3 regions of the Parabacteroides chongii genome follow, and region 3 is predicted to be linked to each of the others. Evidence: riboswitches for the same ligand, from Rfam matches in the RefSeq annotation. Region 3 holds a riboswitch; each other region holds the start of a gene.
What was found. Region 3 has a riboswitch for cobalamin ahead of P3L47_RS10345 (TonB-dependent receptor domain-containing protein). Riboswitches for the same ligand answer to the same signal wherever they lie in the genome.

Region 1 (3,284 bases), 1.4 Mb from region 3:
TGTGGCAGCCGCCTCGTTCACCTCCAGCTTGGTTCCGACCAATTCGAGCATATCGCCCGGATCGATCCGGGTCGCAGCCAATACCGGAATACTGATTCCGGCACGTTTGATATTCTTTATACTGACACCATGCATCACCTTTTCCTTACGGAGCTGTGCCACCGTCATACCGGCAAATTTCTTACGGGAGATCAATACCGGCAATGTCTCAGCAGGGAAGTCCAGCAAATCGATATCGTTCACTTCGTCACCTATCCAATCTTCCTCACCGATCACGAACTCCCGCCGTCCGCTCAGGACTACCTCGTTTCCTTTCTGAAGCATCAAGTCCGGTTTCACGTCATAAATGACATTATTGATACGGACACGCTCCACAAATAAGCGACGGCCCTGCTCTTCCAGGTAATCTTCCAGTTCCTGCACGGTCTTACCTGCACCAAACCAGTCGTTGCTTATCTTATAAGCCCGGAAAGTGATAGGACGTGCTGCAGGCATAAATCCCGGTTGTTCGCTCTCGTCGTCATTCCCCATTTTAGCTTCCAGCTCTTTACATGCTTTCTTCACGGATGCCAGTCCGCCCAGCAGGCGGGGTGCCACATCACTCATGATCCACGCCGAACCTGCCGTACCGAAAATATACGAAACGGCATAAGCGACAGGCATCACGTTAATCATAGCCGTTTTATCGGCAGCACTCAGACTGCCCTGATTGATTGTATCTTCCGCAACTCCCAATACGGCTGAAATTGTCTGCGAGCCGGCCAGCAATCCGGCAGCTTCACCCGCATTATATCCCATCAGCTTGGCCAGAAGGAAAGGGATGAACAAGCAGAACAGACACATCAAGGCAGCAAAAAGCATCTGCGGAAGTCCTTCCTTCTTCAGTCCGCGAAAGAACTGTGGCCCTACGCTGTAACCTACAGCGAACAGGAATAAAAGAAAGAACACCGATTTAATAGGTGCACCGATATCAATGTGCAATTGCCCGATTAATACTCCGACCAGCAGAACACTGGTTACTGTTCCCAAAGAAAATTTCCCTATTTTAAATTTACCGATCCAGAAGCCCAATGCCAGCGTCAAAAAGATGGCGAGTTCCGGATAATGTTTGAGTAAATCTGCAAACCACTCCATATATTAATTGTTTGGCGTTAATATTACAGGCATAATTATATGCCCGGTTTTCACTGTGGTAGATGGAACAGTATCTGTAAGGAAGTTGTTCCAAAAGATTCAATTAAGAGAACATAAAATCCACCTTATTTTAAATAAATTTCTATCTTTGTCTCCGCTTTGGTGATACGGTAACATTCCGTTATTCGTATAAAAGGGAATCCGGTTAGAATCCGGAACAGTGCCCGCTACTGTGAAGCCCTCAACAAAGGAAAGCATTCTTACACCACTGTCCGACAAAAGGATGGGAAGGTCGCTTTCCGGGCAAGTCAGGAAACCTGCCAAAGTTATTATATCATATTCTCCCGGGGTCAGGAGGCTGATAAGAAAAGGGTTACCGACAGCCGGTATGTGATTTGTCGCATTCGTACGTTATCTCTTAATTTATTATATATGAAACATTTACTATTATTTATTGCTTGTATGCTGACACCTATGTGCTGGGCACACGACGGCGAGAACTTCGAGGCATCAGACATGCTCGCTTCTATGCAACCGGGCGACAAAGCTGCCCTATTAATGGTGCATTTCGGTACCACGTACGACAACACCCGCGCTCTCACTATCGACGCGATCAACCAAAAAGCAAAAGCCGCCTTCCAGGATATGGAAGTACGCGAAGCCTATACTTCCCGTATCGTTGCACGCCGCCTGAAAGCACGCGGCATCGAAAAGCTGAATCCGGTCGAAGCCTTGGAAAAACTGAAAGCAGACGGATATACACACATCCTTGTCCAGTCCACCAACATTATCGAAGGAGTGGAAATGGAATCACTTCGTAAAGACATTGCTCCGCTGGAAAAGAACTTCAAAGACATACGCATCGGCAACCCGTTGCTTTATACTCCCCACGACTTTGAAAATGTAATAGCAGCCGTTACAAAGAACGGAACCAAAGAAGGCGCAACAATTCTTGTCGGACATGGTACTTATACACCTGCCACAGCACAGTATGCCATGATGGATTACATGCTGCAGTCCAAAGGATATACTAATTACCATGTAACAACCGTAGAAGGTTATCCCTCTTTCGGCGATATGGTTGCCAAACTGGATGCAAGCAGCGTAAAGAAAGTATTACTGATGCCTTTCATGTTCGTTGCCGGCGACCACGCCAACAACGACATTGCCGGTGATATGAAAGAGGAACTGGAAGGCAAAGGTTATCAGGTATCTGTCTTTATGCAGGGGCTGGGACAAAATCCGGAAATCCAGGATATATTTATCGATCATGCCAGGTTCGCAGCCAAACATAAGATGATCGATATAACCAGTAAGAAGAAAAAGTACGCAGCAGAAAAAGATTAATACTTAGACTTAGAACATCTGACAATCCAATTATTCCAATAAAATACATTATCTTTGTTGGTACTGATGAAATCAGAATCAATAACTCAAAGCTAAAAGATGAGCACAGGAAAAATAATCGTAGCCGGGATCGGTCCCGGCAGCGAATCAGATATTACACCGGCAGTTCTATCCGCCATCCGCCAGTCGGATGTTATCGTTGGGTATAAATATTACTTCCAGTTTATTGAATCAGCGATCCGTCCTGATGCGATCTGCATCGATTCGGGAATGAAACGGGAAAAAGTACGTGCCGAAGAAGCATATAATTATGCAACCGAAGGCAAAGTAGTAACAGTTATCAGTTCCGGTGATGCAGGTATTTACGGAATGGCTCCGCTTATTTATGAAATGCAGCGCGAAAAAGGAAGCAACATCCCTATCGAAGTTCTTCCCGGTATCAGTGCATTCCAGAAAGCAGCCTCCCTGCTGGGCGCTCCGGTAGGTCATGATTTCTGTGTGATCTCCCTCTCCGACCTGATGACTCCCTGGGAGCTGATAGAGAAGCGTATCAAAGCGGCAGCGATGGCCGACTTTATCACAGCGATCTACAATCCCAAAAGCGAAGGTCGCTACTGGCAGCTGTATCGTCTGATCGAACTTTTCCTGCAGGAACGCGATCCGCAGACACCTGTCGGTTTTGTCCGCCAGGCAGGACGTGAAGAGCAGAAAGTGACGATCACCACCCTGGCAGAGTTCGATCCGGAACAAGTAGATATGTTCACTGTTGTTCTGATCGGCAACTCACAAACTTACCGGTTCGA
Region 2 (3,284 bases), 580 kb from region 3:
CTCATATCCTTCGTACACATAACTGTCCACACGGACACCGATGCCGTTCGGTTCCGTCAGTTGCCTGATCACACCGGGAGACGGCATAAATCCGGCTTCGGTATCTTCCGCACAGATACGGCATTCGATAGCATGGCCACGCTGGGCTATCTCTTCCTGACGGATATGGAGCGGCTCATCGTTAGCCACCCGGATCTGTTCTTTTACCAGGTCGACACCCAATACTTCTTCCGTGATAGGATGCTCCACCTGCAGGCGGGTATTCATTTCCAGGAAATAAAAATTCCGATGTTTGTCCACCAGAAATTCGATGGTACCTGCACCGGAATAATGAACGGCCTTTGCCGCAGCAACAGCTTTCTCTCCCATATCTTTCCGCAATTCAGCCGTAATAAACGGTGACGGGCTTTCTTCTACGATCTTCTGGTTACGCCGTTGTACCGAACATTCACGTTCGCAGAGGTGGATCACGTTCCCGTGATTATCGCCCAGAATCTGAAATTCGATATGATGGGGCTCTTCCACAAACTTCTCCAGATAAACAGTATCGTCTCCAAAAGAAGAAAGAGATTCCGAACGGGCGGAATTATAGGCTTCCACCACCTCTTCCTCTTTATAAATAAGCCGCATCCCTTTTCCACCGCCGCCCATCGATGCTTTCAGCATCACAGGAAAACCGATCTCCTTACAAACCCGAACTGCTTCTTCCGCACTCTGCAACGGCTGCTGTGTTCCGGGAACTACCGGTACGCCGGCTTCGATCATACGTTTGCGGGCAGAGATCTTATCTCCCATCGCTTCCATCGTTTCAGGAGCCGGACCGATAAAAATGATCCCTTCTTCCTTACATCTCCGGGCAAAAGCGGCATTCTCCGAAAGAAAGCCATAACCGGGGTGAACAGCATCTGCCTTATGAAGTTTGGCTGCCTGAATAATTTTTTCAATATCCAGATAACTCTCTTTGGAGGCCGCAGGGCCTATCAGGCAAGCTTCATCGGCATAAAGCACGTGCCGGGCAGCCCGGTCGGCTTCCGAAAATACAGCCACAGACTGTATTCCCATCTCCCGGCAGGAGCGCATCACACGCACCGCGATCTCACCACGATTTGCGATCAATATTTTCCGTATCATATCAATGCTTTAAATGTTTATAGCGGGGATTCACCTCGCAGGCATAGAAATATTTCTTTATCTCATTCAAACAGGAATTGCATAAGCATCCCGGATAATGCATCTTTACATAAGCAAGCTGGAGCTCATCCAATTTCACAGGTGCACAATGACAGGCAGAGATATCGTCTACCCGGCATACAAAGGAGACCCCACAACGCGGACAATCTTTCTCCATAATCTGATAATTTTTGAAATAAACAATCTTTTCGAACCCGTATCCTAACCCACGAGGACATGAGCCTTTAATGAATGGCAGGTCTTCTGACTTACTCCCATTCTGAAGCCTTCCCGACCTTCGTCAGTGGCATTAGTTGTTTTCAGAATGTTGAACGGAGCTTCACAGCAGCGGGACTGTCCGGGATTTACACCCGATTCCCTTTTAATCTGTATCACCCGACCAGATAATACAGAACCGATTCGGTGACAAATGTAGAGAAATTATTACACATTTTATTCCAAATTGTGCATATTTTTTATTGGGACGCATAAGAGGCTGATAATATAACAGTTAGAAGAGAGCTCACCATTGACTATCCATTTGGGAAAACATTTCTTACTTTAAAAATCAAAAAGTTTTCCACTTTCACTGATTTCATATCTAATAATCAGCGATTTGACATAATTTAACTCGTTAAAAGTTTTCCAAAAAGAACACCATATATAGTTTAAGCATACCTTTGTTGGAGTAAAAACAACATAAATAATTATCAATTTTATCATGATACAAACAGTTATCAAACGGGATGGACGTATCGTCGGATTTAATGAGGAGAAGATAGTAACAGCGATACGAAAAGCCATGCTGCATACAGAAAATGGGGAGGATTTGCAGCTGATCCGCCAGATTACGGATCATATTTCATTCAAAGGAGAACCACAAATGACAGTGGAAGCGATTCAGGATGCAGTCGAACTGGAACTGATGAACAGTAGCCGTAAAGACGTAGCACAAAAATACATCGCTTACCGCAACCAGCGTAGCATTGCCCGTAAAGCGAAAACGCGCGACATGTTCCTGGAAATTATCAATATCAAATCGAACGATATCACCCGTGAGAATGCGAATATGAACGCGGACACGCCTGCGGGTATGATGATGAAGTTCTCCAGCGAAACGACTAAACCGTTCGTCGACGACTATTTGTTAAGCGAAGAGGTAAAAGAAGCCATCTCCAACAATTACCTCCACATTCATGATAAAGATTATTACCCGACCAAGAGTCTGACATGCGTTCAGCATCCGCTGGACCGCATCCTTAAATATGGTTTCTCTGCCGGACATGGTGAATCACGCCCGGCAAAACGTATCGAGACAGCCAGCATCCTGGGCTGTATCTCTCTGGAAACAGCTCAGAACGAAATGCACGGCGGACAGGCAATCCCGGCTTTCGACTTCTATCTGGCTCCTTATGTACGCAACAGTTTTATCGAAGAGCTAAAAACACTGGAAGAGTTGAACGGAGCCGATTATTCGCACCTCTACCAGGTAAAAGTTGATGATTACGTAAATGCTCCGTTAGACGGCCTGACAGGCGACCAGCGGATCATACAGCATGCTATCAACAAAACGACCAGCCGTGTACATCAGTCGATGGAAGCCTTTATCCATAATATGAACACCATCCACTCACGTGGCGGCAACCAGGTAGTATTCAGCTCTATCAACTACGGGACAGATACTTCGGCCGAAGGACGTTGCATCATCCGCGAAATACTGAAAAGTACCTACCGTGGTGTCGGTAACGGCGAAACAGCTATCTTCCCGATCCAGATATGGAAAAAGAAACGTGGCGTAAGTTATCTGCCGGAAGATCGTAACTACGACCTGTATACACTGGCCTGCAAAGTTTCTGCCCGTCGCTTCTTCCCTAACTTCCTCAATCTGGATGCCACATTCAACCAGCATGAAGACTGGAAAGCAGACGACCCACAACGTTACATGTACGAGGTAGCAACCATGGGATGCCGTACCCGTGTATTCGAGAACCGTTTCGGACCGAAAACTTCTATCGGACGCGGTAACCTCTCCTTCTCTACCATCAATATCGTACGCCTGGCTATCGAATGCATGGATATCGAAGATAAGGAAGTTCGTATCGCTCGTTTCTTTG
Region 3 (3,284 bases):
ATTACCATACGCCTCCCAGGTCAGGAAATACCAATGCACCCACTGTAGCGAACATCCCAACCGTAACTTATTATCCGGAAACAAAAGATTACGGAACGTATAGCTCGCCTCAGCACCTCCGAACAACCAGGGGCGGTTGGGCACGTGATTATTGTATGTGGCAGAGGGTTTGCCGTCCTCTTTGAACTCTTTCTGATCGCGGGCATCCTGGTAGCTGACATTCGCCATGAGTTGCAGCCGTCCGTCCCAGTCGTAACGAACTTCTCCTTCCACTCCTTTGATATGGACAGCCGGATCGTTGACATACTGCAACATTCCCTCCTTTTCGATAACGGAAGTTTGTATGTAATTGTCTACATAGCGCAGGAAGCCATTCGCCTCATAATAAATGGAATGTCCGGCAGCAGGAAACCAGGTTCCGAACAGGGCGAAATTGACATTGTCACTCTTCTCCGGCTCCAGCGCCACGTTGGCATAGATAGTCGTTCCATTGCCCAACAACTCGCGGGCGATCGGCAAACGTACGCTATGCTCGTAGGAAACCTTTACTGCCAGGGGAGCGAAGAACTCATAACGCAGTCCGGCTCCGTATCCAAAATAATTCTTGGTAGCCGCGCCTTGCACCTTGTTCGAGCCGGTTACAGTAGACTGGTCGGTCTGTTGGATATTGGGGCGATTCACGTAGTCTTTTGCGAAGAATACATTCTGCATCTTACCGTCAAAAAACGACTGACTGTAGGTCAGTCCGAGAATATGTTTGGTGACCGCATCGTTAGACGGCTCAAAACTTTTGTCCAAATCGTCATAACGGTCGTTGCCCGTCCGGCTCAGATTATAGTTCAGGTTAAAACCATGATGCTCGTTCAGCTGATAATCCAGATTGGCTCGTGCGATGGTCAGCGGACGTTTATAATGACGCATGGAAGGTTCCCCGCCCCGGATTTCGTTGCGTTGACTTACGATATAGCCGCCATCCCAGTAATATTTACGATAAGCGGTATCGATTGTGAGGGAGTGATCCCATGTCTGTGATAAGGTCGCCTTCAATGTCATGTTTTCAGTGAGGAAGTTACGCTTGCTGTAACGTGCCGAGACGTTCCAGGCATCCGAATTGCGTTCTGCCATGCCATATACTTTGGTCTGCACCGAACCGGTCTGCAACTCCTTATCCGTTTTGGAGTAAGAAGCCGATACAAAGAATTCGTCTGCCCAGGATTTGCCTGTAACGCCTGCTTCCATCTGTGCTAACAGTGAAAAATAACCGTCATGGAAACGTTTGGGATTGCCATTGATAAACCGGTCGCCCGCCTCATTGCGCACCTGCACATCTTTCATTCGGTAATCATTTTTCGAATAGTTGATACCGATGGCAGGACGCACGATCAACCCCGTACGCCGTTCCACAAACTGCGCATTCAGATCGGCACTATGTGTATGAAAGGAACCGATACTGTAGGAGGCATCCAGGAAATTCGTCTTTTCCGCTTTGGTAATGATATTGATAGCACCACCCAATGCATCCGTTCCCAATGAGGCTGGCACTACTCCTTTATAGATCTCCACCCGGTCGATCAGGTTGACAGGCAGATTGGCCAGCGTCACATGGCTGCCTTTACTGTCTAAAGGTACGCCATCAATAAAATAACGGACGGAGTTACCCGATAACCCGTTGATGGAAAGGTCAAAATCAGAACCGACTCCCCCCTCTTCCCTAATCTTAATACCGGTAGTCCGGTTCACAATCTCACTAAGATTCTTTAGTGAATTAATCTGTGGCCTTATATCGAGGGCATTGACAGAAAAAGCACTTTCTTTGACCCTTTGGGTTTTCGTTTTACCATACACTTGTACCGATTCCAGTGTAATCGTCCGAAGCGTAGTGTCCTTATCCTGTGCCACCAGACTCACAGAACACAAACAAAAAAACAATAGAAAAACAGGTATGAAACTTCTCATTCCATCAAATACTTTAAATTGTTATGACAGACTTTCGAAGAATGTACAATGATACACATGAACAGACAGAATCCGCAATCAGATGAAGCAAAATCCTTCTCGTACATGTTTTTCAGCCCTATTCCTCGAAAGCTTAAAACTACTGATCCTGGCAGGTCTTCTGACTTACTCCATCATTGAACGTCCTTCCCATTCATTACGAACAGTGGATTGAGTTATGTTCAACGACTTTGGCGGAGCTTACAGCAGCGGGTCTGTTCAGGATTTTCACCTGATTCCCTTTTCATCACCCTTCCGTAGAACTGGAATTGTGACACCAAAACCGATGACAAAGGTAAAGATTATTTTTAAACAGTACCCTATTTTTTATAAATGATCGTAGATTTGTATTAACGGAACGAACTATTCTTTACTTTTGTTGGCAGAATATAATTTATAGCAAACATTAATAATATGAGCAATTCATTCAAACCGGCAACTTTGTGTGTACAAGGTGGTTGGCAACCGAAAAAGGGAGAGCCGCGTGTACTCCCTATCTATCAGAGTACTACATTCAAGTATGAAACCAGCGAACAGATGGCTAAACTGTTCGACCTGGAAGAGAGTGGTTATTTTTATACTCGTCTGCAGAATCCGACAAACGATGCCGTAGCATCCAAAATTGCAGCGTTGGAAGGTGGTGTTGCCGCCATGTTGACTTCATCGGGACAGGCCGCCAATTTCTTTGCCTGTTTCAATATTTGCGAAGCCGGCGATCATATTGTAAGTGCAACCGGTATCTATGGAGGTACATACAACTTGCTGTCCGTTACACTGAAAAAACTAGGTATCGAATGTACTTTCATAGATCAGGATGCCAGCGAAGAAGAGATCAGTAAGGCTTTCCGTCCGAGTACAAAGTTATTATTCGGCGAAACGATCTCCAATCCGGGAGTGATGGTGTTGGATATTGAGAAGTTTGCCCGTATCGCTCATAGCCACGGTGTGCCTTTGATTGTCGACAATACATTCGCGACACCGATCAACTGCCGTCCATTCGAATGGGGTGCTGACATCGTAACACATTCTACTACTAAATATATGGACGGACACGCTACTGCAGTCGGTGGCTGTATCGTCGACAGCGGTAATTTCGACTGGGAAGCACATGCCGACAAATATCCGGGGCTTTGCCAACCGGACGAATCTTATCACGGACTGACTTATACAAAGACATTCGGCAAGATGGCTTATATCACAAAAGCAACCAGCCAGCTGATGCGTGACCTGGGTTCTATTCAGTCTCCTCAGAATGCATTCCTGTTGAATTTGGGTCTGGAAACATTGCA

Region 1: another riboswitch for cobalamin. It lies ahead of P3L47_RS15425 (sirohydrochlorin cobaltochelatase); the one in region 3 lies ahead of P3L47_RS10345 (TonB-dependent receptor domain-containing protein).
Region 2: another riboswitch for cobalamin. It lies ahead of P3L47_RS08220 (cysteine-rich CWC family protein); the one in region 3 lies ahead of P3L47_RS10345 (TonB-dependent receptor domain-containing protein).

The regions. Positions count from the first base shown of each region.
Region 1 covers NZ_CP120849.1:4,133,500-4,136,783, reverse strand. Annotated here, with positions in the region: gene aspT (aspartate-alanine antiporter) at 1-1,134, opposite strand, end outside; cobalamin riboswitch at 1,278-1,473, shown strand; gene P3L47_RS15425 (sirohydrochlorin cobaltochelatase) at 1,567-2,481, shown strand; gene cobJ (precorrin-3B C(17)-methyltransferase) at 2,581-3,284, shown strand, end outside.
Region 2 covers NZ_CP120849.1:2,193,000-2,196,283, reverse strand. Annotated here, with positions in the region: gene accC (acetyl-CoA carboxylase biotin carboxylase subunit) at 1-1,131, opposite strand, end outside; gene P3L47_RS08220 (cysteine-rich CWC family protein) at 1,133-1,348, opposite strand; cobalamin riboswitch at 1,408-1,606, opposite strand; gene P3L47_RS08215 (anaerobic ribonucleoside triphosphate reductase) at 1,892-3,284, shown strand, end outside.
Region 3 covers NZ_CP120849.1:2,770,694-2,773,977, reverse strand. Annotated here, with positions in the region: gene P3L47_RS10345 (TonB-dependent receptor domain-containing protein) at 1-1,956, opposite strand, end outside; cobalamin riboswitch at 2,090-2,292, opposite strand; gene P3L47_RS10340 (O-acetylhomoserine aminocarboxypropyltransferase/cysteine synthase family protein) at 2,410-3,284, shown strand, end outside.